Regions from separate parts of the Streptomyces sp. S4.7 genome, predicted to be linked through region 4. Evidence: riboswitches for the same ligand, from Rfam matches in the RefSeq annotation. Region 4 holds a riboswitch; each other region holds the start of a gene.

Region 1 (3,821 bases), 4.0 Mb from region 4:
TCGGACCCGGAGGCCGCCGAATGGACGTCGGTCGATCCTCTGTTCCCGTACAGCCGCCACCCCCACCGCTCGGCCGGTCTCCCGTGCCGGACGGGTGAATCGGTGATCTCGGTGGACGGCGAAGGCACGGTCCGTCGCTGCCACTTCGTCCCGGCGGAGCTGGGCAACCTCTACGACGGCTCGTACCGCACGGCCCTGAAACCGCGGGCGTGCCCGCTGGCGGCCTGCGACTGCCACATCGGCTACGTCCATCTGGAGACACTGCCGCTGTACGACGTGTTCGCGGGCGGCGTCCTGGAACGGATACCGGCCGCGCGGTGACGCGTGGCTGGTGACGCGGTGTCAGTGACGCATCAGCGGCAGCAGGTCCGGGCGCTTGGCGACCGTGTGGTCGCCGGAGGACTCGCCGCGCAGGCGGCGGCCGATCCAGGGGACGAGGTATTCGCGCGCCCACTGCATGTCGTCGCGGCGCACCTCCAGCGTGCCGCGCGGGGGCAGCGGCGGCCACGGCTGGTCGGGGTCGGCCGGGACGTCGAGGCCGAGGACCTGGGCCGCGCGCAGGGCCACGCGGGTGTGGCCCTCCGGGGACAGGTGCAGCCGGTCGCCCTCCCAGGCGCGGCGGTCCTGGACGGACCGGAGGGACCACAGGTCCAGGACCGGGCATTCGTAGCGGTCGGCGATGGAGCGGACGTGCGCGGTGAACGTGGCTATCTTGCCGCGCAGATGGCGCAGCACCGGGACGCCGCGGGTGTCGAACCCGGTCGGGACCATGACCGTGCCGACCACGCTCGTCAGGTCCGCCAGCGCCCGTTCGAAGCGTTCGGCGACGTCGTCGGGGTCGCTGCCGGGCCGGATGATGTCGTTGCCGCCCGCGCAGAACGTCACCAGGTCCGGGGCGAGTTGCTTGGCGCGCGGGATCTGCTCGGCCACGATCTGGTCGAGCAGCCGTCCTCGTACGGCGAGATTGGCGTACCGGAACGACCCGTGGTCCGGGTCGTCGACGGCCGCCCCGTCGGGTGTCCGGTCGGCGAGCAGTACGGCGAGCCGGTCGGCCCAGCCGACAAAGACTCCGCCCGGACCGGGATCGCCGACGCCTTCGGTGAAACTGTCACCGATGGCGGCGTACGACCCGAAGGGACTTCTGGTTTCTCTTCTCGAATCGTCAGCCACAGCGGAACATCCTTCACCCGCGTATGTGGCCTACGCGACCGTAAGGAGGGGTTGACGCCGGTGAGAAACACCACCGGTCAAAATTAGTTCAAGCCGGAATAGGGGAATGGCCGTTGGCCGGCACCCGGGGTGCCGGCCAACGGCCATTTGCTGTGAGGTCGAACCGGTCAGATGGAAACGCCGTGCTCGCGCAGGTACGCCAGCGGGTCGACGTCCGATCCGTAACTCGGGCCGGTACGGATCTCGAAGTGCAGGTGCGGGCCGGTGGAGTTGCCGGTGGAACCGGAGAGACCGATCTGGTCGCCGCCGGCGACGGTCTGGCCCGCCGAGACGGCGAGCGAGGACAGGTGGGCGTACTGCGAGTACTGGCCGTCGTCGTGCTGGATGACGACCTCGTTGCCGTACGACCCGGACCAGCCGGCCGAGACGACGGTACCGGGGCCGACCGCCTTGACGGTGGTGCCCGAGGCAGCCGCGAAGTCCACACCGGTGTGGTAGCCGCTGGCCCAGCTGCCGCCCGCCGCGCGGTAGGCGGTGGTGGTGGTCGCGCCGTCGACGGGCGCGGTGTAGCCGGAGCCGCTGCTCTGCGCCGCCGGCTCGTTCGCCGAGGTGGTGTCGGCCTTCGGGGCGGGCTCGGCCGGGGCGGGCTTCGCGGGGGCGGGCTTCTTCGGGGTGGCCTCGGCCTTGCCCTCGGAGGACGCCTTGCTCTTCGCGCCGATGGTGAGCTTCAGACCCGGGTGGATCAGCGACGGGTCGTCGCCGACGGCCTCGCGGTTGTCCTTGTACAGCTTGTGCCAGCCGCCGCTGACCTTCTGCGTCGCGGCGACCTTGGCGAGGTAGTCGCCCGCCTTGACCGAGTACGTCTTCACGGTCTTGGCGGTGGCGGCCTGCTTGGCCGTCTGGGCGGTGGGAGCGGCGTGCGCGGCGGACACGGTGCGCTCCGGCGCCACGGACGGGGCGGCCTGCTCGGCGGCGTGCGCGCCGGTGGCACCGATGAGCGGAATTGCGATGGCGGCGCCACCCGTTCCGGCGGCGACGAATCCGCGGGTGATCGGGTTGGTCCTCGGACGGCGGTGCTTACCCTTTCCGGGCATGGCGGATTCCTCTCCGGCGCCTACGAGGTGAGCTGTCGGGTTCGGGCTGGAGATGCCCGGCCGCGCCGTGACGCGACTTCACCCCGAGCCGTCCGGAAGTCCGGACCGGCGTACTACCTGGGTCCCCCGCTCCTGCCACACGTGGATGATTGCTGGGTGGATGAGGATTCCGAACGGCGGCAGGATTCGGCGATCCGCTCGGATTGCGGTGACCGTAAGCCGGGTGGACCGACCCGTACAAGCCGTCGTATTCCCCGGGCAATCCGTCCGGGAATATCGGGCTCCGCGAGCGGTCACCCTGCGTGGATTACGGATCTTCGAATTCCCTGCGCCGCCCCAATTCCCCTTCCCGGCGCCGCCACACACCGTCACGGATATGATCTGGCTCACCAGCCGAGGACGATATGCCCCCATCTCGCCCGCGAACAGGGCACGTTGTGCGCAATAGCCCAATATGGACAGAAGCCGCAATCGTGAAGCGATTTCAGCGGGAGGGGATGTCGTAAAGTCGGAGCGCGACAGCGTCGGCGACGAGCGCCGGCGGCAGACGCGGAGGAGCTCACGTGACGCACGAGGTGCCGCAGCCGGTCCCGCCGACCGAGCCCGAACTGGCCGGTGTACGCAACTTCCGCGACGTGGGCGGTCTGCCGACCTCCGACGGACGGCGCGTACGGTACGGCCGGCTCTTCCGCAGCGGCCACCTCGCGCACGCCACGGCCGAGGACGCGGCGTTCCTGACGTCACTGGATCTGCATACGGTCTTCGACTTCCGCAACGCGGCCGATCAGAAGCTGGACGGCCTGGACGTCGAGCTCATCGGCGTACGCAATGTGAACATTCCGCTCACCGACCCGGCCGACGGGACCGAGTTCTGGAAGATGGTCCGCGACGGGGATCTGGACCAGCTCAGGTCGATCCTCGCCGACGGCAAGGGTGTGGCCCGGATGTCCGCTTCGTACCGTTCGATCATTCTGGACCGCACCGCCGAGCACCGGCGCGTGCTGCACGCCCTGGCCGAGGAGAGCCTGCCCGCCCTGATGCACTGCGCGGCGGGCAAGGACAGGGCCGGGCTCTCCATCGCCGTGTCGCTGCTCGCCGTGGGGGTGGAGCGGGAGGCGATCGAGGCGGACTATCTGAAGTCGAACGAGCCGCACCGCAGGTACCGGGTACGCCGCAGCGACACGACGCCCGGCGGCACTTCGCCGGAGGTGATGGAGCTGCTGGCGCCGCTCTTCGACGCGCGCGCCGAGTACCTCGAAACGGCCTTCACGACGATGGAGGAGACGTGGGGCAGCATCGACCGGTATCTCACGGACGGCCTGGGCCTGACGGACGCGACGCGCGAACGGCTGCGCGGCCGTCTGGTCGACGAGGGGTAGCTCGTCCGGGCCGCCCGGGACGCCCTCAGCGCCCCTGCGCGCCCGCCTCGAAGAGCAGGTAGAGGAAACCGGCCAGGACATGGCCGGCCACGAGGTAGGCGAACAGCCGGATGGCGAGGCCGCGCGGGAAGTTGCGCTCCTCGTCCATGACGGGCTTGACGGGAGTCTCGGCGGTCGC
Region 2 (3,821 bases), 3.0 Mb from region 4:
GGCGCGGCTGCGCCCCGACAACAGGGCGGTGCTCGTCTACGAGCCCACCTCCCCCGACGACGACGCCGACGACGCGGCTGCCGACACCGACGAGCACGAGGGGGCGGACCAGTGACCGACGCTGCCGTGACCATGGAGTTCCACCCGCAGCCGACCGCCGGAGAGGCCAGGCCCTGGGCGTTCCCCGCGCCCGAGCGCGGTGTCCTGCCCAACGGACTGACGGTGCTGCGCTGCCACCGCCCCGGCCAGCAGGTGGTGGCCGTCGAGATCTCCCTCGCCGCCCCGCTGGAGGCCGAGCCCGAGGGCCTCGACGGCATCGCCACGATCATGGCCCGCGCGCTGTCCGAGGGCACCGACAAGCACACGGCCGAGGAGTTCGCCGCCGAGCTGGAGCGCTGCGGCGCCACGCTCGACGCGCACGCCGACCACCCCGGCGTCCGGGTCTCCCTGGAGGTCCCGGTCTCCCGGCTGCCCAAGGCGCTCGGCCTGCTCGCCGACGCCCTGCGCGCCCCGCTGTTCTCCGAGAGCGAGGTCGGCCGGCTCGTCACCAACCGGCTCGACGAGATCCCGCACGAGCAGGCCAACCCGGCCCGCCGCGCGGCGAAGCAGCTCTCCAAGGAGCTGTTTTCGGCCACCTCGCGCATGTCGCGCCCGCGCCAGGGCACCGAGGAGACCGTCGGACGCATCGACGCGAAGGGTGTCCGCGCCTTCTACGAAGCGCACGTGCGCCCCGCCACCGCCACCGCGGTCATCGTCGGCGACCTCACCGGCGTCGACGTAGAGGCGCTGCTCGCCGAGACGCTCGGCGACTGGACGGGCGACACCTCCGAGCCGCGCCCCGTGCCGCCGGTGACCGCCGACGACACCGGCCGCGTGGTGATCGTGGACCGGCCCGGAGCCGTCCAGACGCAGCTGCTGATCGGCCGGGTCGGCCCCGACCGGCACGACCGCGTCTGGCCGGCCCAGGTGCTCGGCACGTACTGCCTGGGTGGCACGCTCACCTCCCGGCTCGACCGGGTGCTGCGCGAGGAGAAGGGCTACACCTACGGCGTGCGGGCCTTCGCGCAGGTGCTGCGCTCGGACCCGGACGGTACGGGCGCCTCCATGCTCGCCATCAGCGGCTCCGTGGACACCGAGTCGACCGGCCCCGCGCTGGACGATCTGTGGAAGGTGCTGCGTACGCTCGCGGCCGAAGGGCTGACGGACGCCGAGCGCGAGACGGCCGTGCAGAATCTGGTCGGAGTCGCGCCACTGAAGTACGAGACGGCCGCGTCCGTCGCCGACACGCTCGCCGACCAGGTCGAGCAGCACCTCCCGGACGACTTCCAGGCGCGGCTCTACGCACGCCTGGCCGAGACCGGCACCGTCGAGGCGACGGCCGCCGTCGTCAGCGCCTTCCCGGGCGACCGGCTGGTCACGGTGCTCGTCGGGGACGCCTCGGTGATCCGGGAGCCTGTCGAGGGGCTCGGCATCGGCGAGGTGAAGGTCGTCACCGGCTGAGGCCGGCCCACGAACCACGCGGCTCAATACGCACAAAGGGAACCCCGGTGACGAACCAGTCGCCGGGGTTTCCCGCTATGTCCGCATTCATAAGGAGGTTGCCTGAATGCCCTGTGGCGTGCGCTACAAAAGGGCCTGTCTGTTTGGTGATTGAAAGATGACCCCTTTAGCGTCGGTCCGGCTGTCCGCCAGAGCCCGCCGCATCCGCGGCACCGGACAGCCATCGCCGAGTCCCCGTCAGGCGCGAGCCTGGGGAGCCGGGGACCCATTTGCGTCCCTGGGGTGAATCGGGGGCCTTCGCGTGATCCGCGGAGGAGCCCGTAGGAGACCTTCCTGCTCCGAACCCGTCAGCTAACCCGGTAGGCGAGAAGGAAGGAAAGGACCAGCCACTTCATGGCGTTCACCCGTGCCACCGGGAAGCACCGTGCCCCGGGCCGAATGACGCGCCGGAGCGCGAACATCGCCGGAGTCGCCACTCTCACCGCGGCCGGTGTCATCGGCACCCTCGCCTCCCCGGCGCTCGCCGCCGAAGCGGGCGCGGCCCTCGCCCAGGAGGCGGCCCCGGCCGCCCCGGACCGCGCCATCGTCATCGACGACTCGCTCGCCGCGAAGATCGACGCCCAGGCCGACGCGCAGCGCCTGGCCGCCCGGAAGGCCGCGAAGGCGAAGGCGGAGGCCAAGGCCGCCGCTCGCGCCAAGGCCGAGGCGAAGCGCAAGGCGCAGGCCCGCGAGGCCGAGGAGCGCGCGGCACGCGCCGCCGAGCGCGAGCGCCTGAACGCCTACCGGCTCCCCGTCGCCGGCTCCTCCGTCACCACCGGCTACCGGACCGGAGGCGCGCTCTGGTCGTCCGGCAGCCACAGCGGCGTCGACTTCCGCGCCACGTCGGGCACTTCGGTCGTGGCCGTCGGCGCGGGCACCGTCGTCGAGGCCGGCTGGGGCGGCGCGTACGGCAACAACGTCGTCATCCGTATGAACGACGGCACGTACACCCAGTACGGACACCTCTCCTCGGTCGCCGTCAACGTCGGCCAGAGCGTCTCCCCGGGCACGTCGGTCGGCCTCTCGGGCTCGACCGGCAACTCCACGGGACCGCACCTGCACTTCGAGGCGCGGACGAGCGAGGAGTACGGCACCGACATCGACCCGGTCGCGTATCTGCGCTCGCACGGCGTCGGCGTCTGAGCCGGTACCCAGACACCACGAAGGCCCCGGCGTCCTGCCGGGGCCTTCGCCGTTTCGTACGTACGCGGCGCGGGTCAGACGGTCTCGGGAAGCTCGTCCAGGCCCTCGGCCACCAGCTTCGCCAGCCGGTCGAGCGCGACGTCCGCGCCGTCCACGTCGGAGGCCAGGACGATCTCGTCGCCGCCCTGCGCGCCCAGCCCCAGCACGGCGAGCATCGACGCCGCGTTGACCGGGCTGCCGTCGGCCTTGGCGATCGTCACCGGCACGCCGGAGGCCGTGGCGGCACGGACGAAGATGGAGGCGGGACGGGCGTGCAGGCCCTCGGCCCAGCCGACGTTGACGCGACGCTCAGCCATGGTGTTGCCCTTCAAGTCACAGTTGTTGTCTAGACCAGTGTGCCACGCGGCTCCGGACGGACCGACGAGGCACCCCTGGGGTCCGTCGACAGACCCCAGACTGCCCCGGCCCAGCACCCGCCGCTACCCGTGTGCGCGCCGTAGGCTCGTCCCATGACGACGCCGTCACAGCACGCGTACCCCGATCACTGGGAAGCAGACGTGGTTCTGCGCGACGGAGGCACCGCGCGCGTGAGGCCCATCACGACCGACGACGCCGAGCGGCTGGTCAGCTTCTACGAGCAGGTCTCCGACGAGTCGAAGTACTACCGCTTCTTCGCGCCCTACCCCCGGCTCTCCGACAAGGACGTGTACCGCTTCACCCACCACGACTACGTGGACCGGGTGGGACTCGCGGTGACCGTCGGCGGCGAGTTCGTCGCCACCGTCCGCTACGACCGGATCGACGCCCGGGGCATGCCCGCCTCCGCGCCCGCCGACGAGGCCGAGGTCGCCTTCCTCGTCCAGGACGCGCACCAGGGACGCGGGATCGCCTCCGCGCTCCTCGAACACATCGCCGCGGTGGCGCGCGAGCGCGGGATCAGGCGCTTCGCGGCGGAGGTGCTGCCCGCGAACACCAAGATGATCAAGGTGTTCCGGGACGCCGGGTTCACCCAGAGGCGCAACTTCGAGGACGGCGCCGTCCGCCTGGTCCTCGACCTCGAACCGACCGCCGAGTCCCTCGCCGTCCAGCGCGGCCGCGAGCAGCGCGCCGAGGCACGCTCCGTACAGAGGCTGCTCGGC
Region 3 (3,821 bases), 650 kb from region 4:
ACCGGTTACGCGCCGCGGCCCGGCTTCCGGCCGCTCACCCGGTTCGAGGGCCAGGGCCTGGAGAAGGGGCACGCCGTACGCGACCTGCTCTTCCGCCGGGTCGCGGACGGCGCGGCGGCGGCGTAGCGCCGCGCCGGAGCGGGCCGGGACGAGCCGGGCGCCGTCGCGGGTTGTCGGTGCCCCTCGCTAGGGTCAGCAGGTGTCCGAACCGTTCCGATCGTCCCCGCCCACGACCGCGCCCCCGCCTACGCACCCGTCCGTCCCCGCGTACGAGCAGCAGCGGCTCGGTGACATGTGGGCCGCCGTGCCGGAGCGTTCCCGCTGGCGCTACCGGCCGCACCGCTCCCTCTGGCGCCACCCTGCGGTCCGCGCGGGCGCGGTGGTCATCCTGCTCGCCCTGTGCGGTCTGCTGATCCTGTCGCTCGTACGGGAACAGACCGGCACCCAGGGCTTCCTGGTCGGTCTCGGTCTGGCGATCCTGCCCGTGCCGCTGCTGATGGCGGCCTTCCGCTGGCTGGACCGGGTGGAACCGGGCCCCTGGCGCAATCTGCTCTTCTCCTTCGCCTGGGGCGCCTGCGCCGCGGCCCTCGTGGCGATAACGGCGAACTCCTTCGCGACCCAGTGGATAGCCACCGCCACCGCCGATCCCAGCGGCGCGGAGTCCCTGGGCGCCACCGTGGTCGCGCCGATCGTCGAGGAGAGCGCGAAGGCCGGCGCGATCCTGCTGATCTTCCTCTTCCGCCGGCAGTCCTTCACCGGTCTGGTCGACGGGGTCGTCGTCGCGGGCTTCACCGCGACCGGTTTCGCCTTCACCGAGAACATCCTCTATCTCGGCAGCGCCTTCGGCGAGGACCAGCAGATCGGCAACTCGGGCCTGGCGTCCGTGACCGCGGCGACCTTCTTCGTGCGGGTCGTGATGTCGCCGTTCGCGCATCCGCTCTTCACGGTCCTGACGGGCATCGGCTTCGGTATCGCCGCGCTCGCCACGCGCCGCCAGCGCGTGCGCCAGTGGCTGATGCCGGTGCTCGGCCTCGTGCTGGCCATGGGCACCCACGCGCTGTGGAACGGCTCGTCGTCGCTGTTCGGCCCCTACGGCTTCTACGCGGTGTACGCGGCCTTCATGGTGCCCGCGTTCGCCCTGCTGACCTGGCTGGCGATATGGAGCAGGCAACGCGAACTGCGCACGGTCTCCGCCGAGTTGCCCGCGTACGCGGCGGCCGGCTGGCTCGCCGAGACCGAGCCGCTGGCCCTGTCCTCGATGCGGGCGCGCTCGATGGCGCGCACTGTCGCCGGACGGGACTACGGGCCCGCCGCGGCCCGCACGGTCGGCGAGTACGAGGCGTTCGCGACCTCGCTGGCGTTCCTGCGCCACCGGGCGGGGCGCGGCAGGGCCGGCCCGGACTACGTCGAGCGCGAGCAGGAACTGCTGCACCACCTGTGGCAGCGCCGGGAAATAGCGTCGCCCGCGCTGGCGTACGCGGCGCGGGCGACGGGGCGGGTGTGGACGCCGCCGCCGTACATCGACTACGGCGGCTACAACCCGTACCGGAGCTGAGTCCCGCTCCCTCGGACGAGCGGATCGGGCCGGGCCGGGCCGGATCATCCGGCCCCGGTCAGGGGCCGGTCAGGGGGTGAGGCCCTTGCTGCGCAGCCAGCTCAGCGGGTCGATCCCGCTGCCGCCCGCGGTGTGCACCTCCAGGTGCAGGTGCGGACCGGTGACGTTGCCGGTGGCTCCCACGCGTCCGATGGTCTCGCCGGTGGTGACCTTCTGGCCGGCGCCGACCGTCATCGAGGACAGGTGGGCGTACCAGATCTCCGTACCGTCTTCGAGCTCCAGCACGACGCGGTAGCCGTACGACCCGGACCAGCCGGCCGACTTGACGGTCCCGCTGTGGACGGCCTTGGTGGGCGTGCCGGTGGGGGCCGCGAAGTCCAGGCCGGTGTGCTGGCCGGAGGACCACATGGAGCCGGTCTGGCCGTAGGTGGAGGTGAGCGTGTACGAGGAGGTGGGCAGCGAGAAGCTGGCGGCCAGCTTCTCCAGGCGCTCCTTCTCCGCCCTGGCCTCCGCGGCCTCCTTGGCCTTGCGCTTCGCCTCGGCGGCCTTCTCCTCCGCGTCGGTCTGCTGCTTCTTCGCCTCGGCCGCGGCCTTCTCGGCGGCGGCCGTCTCGGCGCTCGCCTTCTGGGCGGCGTCCGCCTCGGCCTGCTGCTGCTCCGCCTGCTGGAGGATGCGGGCGCGCAGCGCCTCGCCGGAGTCGGTGGTGCCCTGCTGGGCGTCCGCGGCGGTGAGGGCCGCCGTGGTGAGCGGGGAGGGCGTCTCGTCGTTCTTCTTGTCGCCGTCGGACATGAAAGACCCGACGCCGGGAAGAGACTTGGCGTCGGGGAAACTGTCCGAGATCGCGTCGGGAAGTGATATCGAGACCGCGGGCTTGTCCTGGGCGGAGGCGATGCCTCCGGCGCCGACCGCGGCGATGACGCCTACTCCGAGGACCGTGGAGCTGCGGGCGAGAGCGTTGCGCTGCTTGGCGACACGGTGCTTGCCGCGTACGGGACGGATGGAGTCCGCGGTGGGATTCCACTCCTCCCAGTCCCTGCTCGCCTCGCCGTTGCTGTGATCGGTGCCGGTGAGCCGGCTGCCGGGGCCGAAATGGGCCGGGGCTGAGGCTTCGGGGGCAGGCCTGTTGGACGCCACTCGGGCGCTCTCCTTTCCTTCCTTCTCGCCTACCGGGTTAGCTGACGGGTTCGGAGCAGGAAGGTCTCCTACGAGCGTTCCTGGCCGCACGAAGCGAACAAGAGGCGCCCGATTCACCCCAATTGGTGGTTCCCCGGTTTCCTTGCGGAATTCGGCGCGTGCGCACGGTGCCGTCTCTTTCGACGGCTGGGACAACCGCGCTGCGTTATCGAACGTTAATAGACGACCGGGGCTTATTCCAAGCTGTTCCGGGTGATCGTTAGCGATGACGGCCGGGATCAATCGGGCCACAAGCGGGCACAATCGGGCGAGTTGATCGACTCTCGGGCCGTGTGCGATCACACACTCGAACTGACGGTGCGTCAAATGTTATGCGGAGTGGTGCGCCTCAACTACGCAGCGTGCCGGGCGAGATGACGGCACGGCCCGACGAACGGCGGCGCGGGAGGCGCGACAGGCCGTCTCACGGCACGACGGGCATCGTCCTGCGCCGCTCCGGCTGCCCCGCGGTGGGCCGGCTGACGGCCAGCAGCGCCATGTCGTCCGTACTGCCACCACCGGTGTGCAGCCGTACGTCACCGACGATCGCCTCCAGCAGCTCGTCGGGGCCGGGGAAGATCCGTCCCGCCAGCCGTTCGCGCGGGTTGTAGAAGACACCCGCCGCGTTGCGCGCCTCGGTGAGACCGTCCGTGTAGAGCAGGAGCGTCGACCCGGACCCGTACGGGACCTCGTCCGGCCCGGTCCGGCCACGCCCCCAGCTCGCCCATCCCGAGCGGCAGCGCCGGGTCGGACGGGGCCAGCACCGTCAAGGCCCCGTCGGCGGCGAGCACCAGCGGCTCCGGGTGTCCGCGGTTGACCACCCGCACCATGCCCTCGACGTGCGGGATCTCCGCCAGTACGGCGGTGGTGAAGCCCTCGAACAGATCGATCCCGCCGCGCCGGGTGCCTTCGCGCGCCAGCGCCCGCTCCAGCCGCTGCGCGACCCCTTCGAGCGAGCTCTCCTGCTCGGCGGCCTCACGGAAGGCGCCGATGACGACGGCCACGGTCTCGACGGCGCCCATGCCCTTGCCGCGCACGTCACCGACCACCAGCCGTACCCCGTACGCCGTGTCCTGGACGGCGAACAGGTCGC
Region 4 (3,821 bases):
AGCCCCCGCTCTTGTCGTCGCGGCAGGGGTGACAGGCTCGGCGATCGCCATCCCGCTGCTCGGCGCGACCGGCGCCAGTGCGGCCGACGTCACCACCTGGGACCGGGTCGCCGAGTGCGAGAGCGGCGGCATGTGGAGCGCCGACCTAGGCAACGGGTACTACGGCGGACTCCAGATCTCCCAGGAGACCTGGGCCGACTTCGGCGGTACGGCGTACGCCCCCACCGCCGACCAGGCCAGCCGGAGCCAGCAGATCGCCGTCGCGGAGAAGATCCTCGCCGCGCAGGGACCGGCCGCGTGGCCGACGTGCGCGCTGATCACCGGCCTCACGGCGGACACCGATACGGGCAGCGAGTCCTCCGGCGAGGCCGCCGAGAAGCCCGAGGCGCCCGCGGAGCCCGAGCCGGACGAGACGGCCGTCCTGCCCGCAGCTCCCGAGTCGACGCCCCCCTCGGGCCAGTTCGGCCGGGACTCCGCCTCCGGGGCCGAGAGGCCCGCTACGGGGGAGTCGAGCGCGGAGCCGAGCACCGAGGCCTCCACGGGCCAGGGCAAGCACCGCGGCGAGCCCGCTCCCGAGAGCGACGCGACGACCGGCTCGGGCGAGTCGGCCGAGGCGGACACGGACGGCACGGACGGGTTGACCGAAGCGGGCAAGCCAGGTAAGTCCGGCGAAGAGCGTGAAAGTGGCCGCCATGCCTCACGGGGTGACGATTCGGCGCGCGGCGACGTGGCCGAGGACGGCTCGTACACCGTCCGCACCGGCGACAACCTGTGGGCCATCGCCGACGAGCAGAAGGTGGAGGGCGGCTGGCCCGCCCTCTACGAGGCGAACCGCGAGGTCGTGGGCTCCGACGCCGATCTGATCCTGCCCGGCCAGAGCCTCGATCTGACCGCGAAGCAGGGGTAGTTAAGCGGGCTATGTCCGCATCTGCGTAAGTGAGACAAGCGTCTCTTCGTCCCAACTGACACGGTCTGCCCGGTGGCTTGCCCCGGGCCCTTCCCGACCTGCGTAAACAGAGGTTTCCCTGGGGCGGGATGGGTGAATCATCCCGGATGTTCCGTCTTTGAACATCCGGGATGTCTGTGTTTACGGTCTGAACCGCTCGCACCGCGGGCACCGTCGACCGTCACGCCGAATCCTGCCGTCGGTCGGGGGGAGTACTCGTCGCGTCAAGCGCCGAAGGCAGGAGCGGGGGACCCACAGGTAAGTGCCGGTCATCACGGCCGGCTCGGGGTGCAGCCGTGCGCAGGGGGACGTGAAGACGTTCCCGGGCCGCACGGCCGGGCAACTCACTTGGCCCGAACCCGACAGCTCACCTCGCAGGCGTCGGTGAGGAGATCACGCATGCTGTTTTCCAGCAACTCCGGCAAGGGCAAGCACCGCCGTCCCTCCAAGACCGTCCGCTACGCCACGCTCGCCGGCATCACCGGTGCCGCTGTCGCCGCCCCGCTGCTCGGCGCCACCTCCGCCTCCGCCGCCACCACCTCCGAGTGGGACGCCGTCGCCCAGTGCGAGTCCGGCGGCGACTGGTCGATCAACACCGGCAACGGCTACTACGGCGGCCTCCAGTTCTCGGCCTCCACCTGGGCCGCGTACGGCGGCAGCGCCTTCGCCTCCAGCGCCGACCAGGCGTCGAAGTCCCAGCAGATACAGATCGCCGAGAAGGTCCTGGCGGGCCAGGGCAAGGGTGCCTGGCCGAGCTGCGGCGTCGGCCTGTCCAACGCCTCGAACGACGCCGGCTCCGCCGAACCGGCCCCGGAGCAGTCCGCCCCGGAGGCCCGGCCGGCCCCGCAGAAGTCCGAGCCGCGCGCAGAGCAGGAGCAGCCCGCCTCGCGTGGTGAGGCGCGCGGTCCGGTCAAGAAGGGCGACGGCGAGTACAAGGTCAAGGCCGGCGACACCCTCTCCAAGATCGCCGAGACGAAGAAGGTCGAAGGCGGCTGGAAGAAGCTCTTCAAGCTGAACAAGGACATCATCGAGAAGGCGGACGAGATCTTTCCGGGTCAGCAGTTCCACCTGAGCTGACCCCATCCCCAGAACCCCGGCCCCGACCCGGCGCGCCTCACTCCCCCCGGACGCGCCGGTCCGGGGCCGGGGCCTGTCCGCCGGGCGAACCGCGCGCCCACCGCGCGACATTCGTCACCCTCCGCGCATTCCGGGCTCTTTTCGTCCCAGCGGGCGGGCATCGGCCGACCGTCGCCCGGCAGCCGGTTAGGCTCATGCCGCGGTGCCAATGAGGCCCCGCACCAAAGCGTCACATCCCAGAAGGAGATGCTCGTGCCGTCCATCGACGTCGTCGTAGCCCGGGAAATCCTTGACTCCCGAGGCAACCCAACGGTCGAGGTCGAGGTCGGCCTCGACGACGGCAGCACCGGCCGTGCTGCTGTCCCCTCCGGTGCCTCCACCGGCGCGTTCGAGGCCCTCGAACTCCGCGACGGTGACCCGAACCGCTACCAGGGCAAGGGTGTCGAGAAGGCCGTCCTCGCCGTCATCGAGCAGATCGGCCCGGAGCTCGTCGGCTACGACGCCACCGAGCAGCGGCTGATCGACCAGGCGATGTTCGACCTGGACGCGACGCCCGACAAGTCCTCGCTCGGCGCCAACGCCATCCTCGGTGTCTCGCTGGCCGTGGCGCACGCCGCCTCCGAGGCCTCCGACCTGCCGCTGTTCCGCTACCTCGGCGGTCCGAACGCGCACCTGCTGCCCGTGCCGATGATGAACATCCTCAACGGCGGGTCGCACGCCGACTCCAACGTGGACATCCAGGAGTTCATGATCGCGCCGATCGGCGCCGAGTCGTTCTCCGAGGCCCTGCGCTGGGGTGCCGAGGTCTACCACACGCTGAAGAAGGTCCTGAAGGAGAAGGGGCTCTCCACGGGCCTCGGCGACGAGGGCGGCTTCGCGCCGAACCTGGAGTCCAACCGCGCCGCGCTCGACCTGATCCTCGTGGCCATCAAGGAAGCCGGCTACGCCCCGGGCAAGGACATCGCGCTGGCGCTCGACGTCGCGGCCTCCGAGTTCTACAAGGACGGCTCCTACGAGTTCGAGGGCAAGTCCCGCTCGGCCGCCGAGATGACCGAGTACTACGAGGAGCTCGTCGCCTCGTACCCGCTGGTCTCCATCGAGGACCCGCTCTTCGAGGACGACTGGGCCGGCTGGAAGGTCCTCAACGACAAGCTGGGCACCAAGGTCCAGATCGTCGGCGACGACCTCTTCGTCACCAACCCCGAGCGCCTCGCCCGCGGCATCGAGGAGGGCTCGGCCAACGCCCTGCTCGTCAAGGTCAACCAGATCGGTTCGCTGACCGAGACCCTGGACGCCGTCGAGCTGGCGCAGCGCAGCGGCTTCAAGTGCATGATGTCGCACCGCTCCGGCGAGACCGAGGACGTGACGATCGCCGACCTGGCCGTCGCCACCAACTGCGGTCAGATCAAGACCGGCGCCCCGGCCCGCTCCGAGCGCGTCGCCAAGTACAACCAGCTCCTGCGCATCGAGGAGATCCTGGACGACGCGGCCGTGTACGCGGGCCGCAGCGCGTTCCCCCGCTTCAAGGACTGACCTGCGCCAGGGCCGGTCCTCGCCGGGGCCGATCCCCCGAGCACCTGATCCGGCCTCCGGCCCGGCCCGGCACAGCCAGTCGTGCGTACGTCCCCGTCCCCGGTCCCGTACCGTGTCCGGGGACGTACGCGCGTACAGAGGCAGTACGGCAGTACCGGAGGTACGAGGCCCGCTCAGACCTCTGAGGGAGGCGGGACCATGGCCGCGAACCGGGACCGGTTCTCCACCGCGACCAAGATCAGGATTCTGGGCGAGCAGACCGCCG

Evidence for each region. Region 4 has a riboswitch for cyclic di-AMP ahead of SSPS47_RS12360 (transglycosylase family protein). Riboswitches for the same ligand answer to the same signal wherever they lie in the genome.
Region 1: another riboswitch for cyclic di-AMP. It lies ahead of SSPS47_RS30135 (M23 family metallopeptidase); the one in region 4 lies ahead of SSPS47_RS12360 (transglycosylase family protein).
Region 2: another riboswitch for cyclic di-AMP. It lies ahead of SSPS47_RS26070 (M23 family metallopeptidase); the one in region 4 lies ahead of SSPS47_RS12360 (transglycosylase family protein).
Region 3: another riboswitch for cyclic di-AMP. It lies ahead of SSPS47_RS15300 (M23 family metallopeptidase); the one in region 4 lies ahead of SSPS47_RS12360 (transglycosylase family protein).

What each region holds. Positions count from the first base shown of each region.
Region 1 is NZ_CP048397.1:6,795,760-6,799,580, reverse strand. It holds gene SSPS47_RS30145 (STM4011 family radical SAM protein) at 1-321, shown strand, start outside; gene SSPS47_RS30140 (SGNH/GDSL hydrolase family protein) at 343-1,170, opposite strand; gene SSPS47_RS30135 (M23 family metallopeptidase) at 1,338-2,264, opposite strand; cyclic di-AMP (ydaO/yuaA leader) riboswitch at 2,269-2,433, opposite strand; gene SSPS47_RS30130 (tyrosine-protein phosphatase) at 2,840-3,643, shown strand; gene SSPS47_RS35710 (DUF6126 family protein) at 3,669-3,821, opposite strand, start outside.
Region 2 is NZ_CP048397.1:5,854,552-5,858,372, forward strand. It holds gene SSPS47_RS26060 (pitrilysin family protein) at 1-115, shown strand, start outside; gene SSPS47_RS26065 (pitrilysin family protein) at 133-1,500, shown strand; cyclic di-AMP (ydaO/yuaA leader) riboswitch at 1,715-1,881, shown strand; gene SSPS47_RS26070 (M23 family metallopeptidase) at 1,894-2,682, shown strand; gene SSPS47_RS26075 (HPr family phosphocarrier protein) at 2,757-3,038, opposite strand; gene SSPS47_RS26080 (bifunctional GNAT family N-acetyltransferase/acetate--CoA ligase family protein) at 3,192-3,821, shown strand, end outside.
Region 3 is NZ_CP048397.1:3,482,180-3,486,000, forward strand. It holds gene trmB (tRNA (guanosine(46)-N7)-methyltransferase TrmB) at 1-126, shown strand, start outside; gene SSPS47_RS15295 (PrsW family intramembrane metalloprotease) at 293-1,555, shown strand; gene SSPS47_RS15300 (M23 family metallopeptidase) at 1,625-2,689, opposite strand; cyclic di-AMP (ydaO/yuaA leader) riboswitch at 2,701-2,856, opposite strand; partial or broken gene SSPS47_RS15305 (PP2C family protein-serine/threonine phosphatase) at 3,153-3,821, opposite strand, start outside.
Region 4 is NZ_CP048397.1:2,831,337-2,835,157, reverse strand. It holds gene SSPS47_RS12365 (transglycosylase family protein) at 1-907, shown strand, start outside; cyclic di-AMP (ydaO/yuaA leader) riboswitch at 1,166-1,342, shown strand; gene SSPS47_RS12360 (transglycosylase family protein) at 1,346-2,023, shown strand; gene eno (phosphopyruvate hydratase) at 2,270-3,556, shown strand; gene SSPS47_RS12350 (septum formation initiator family protein) at 3,755-3,821, shown strand, end outside.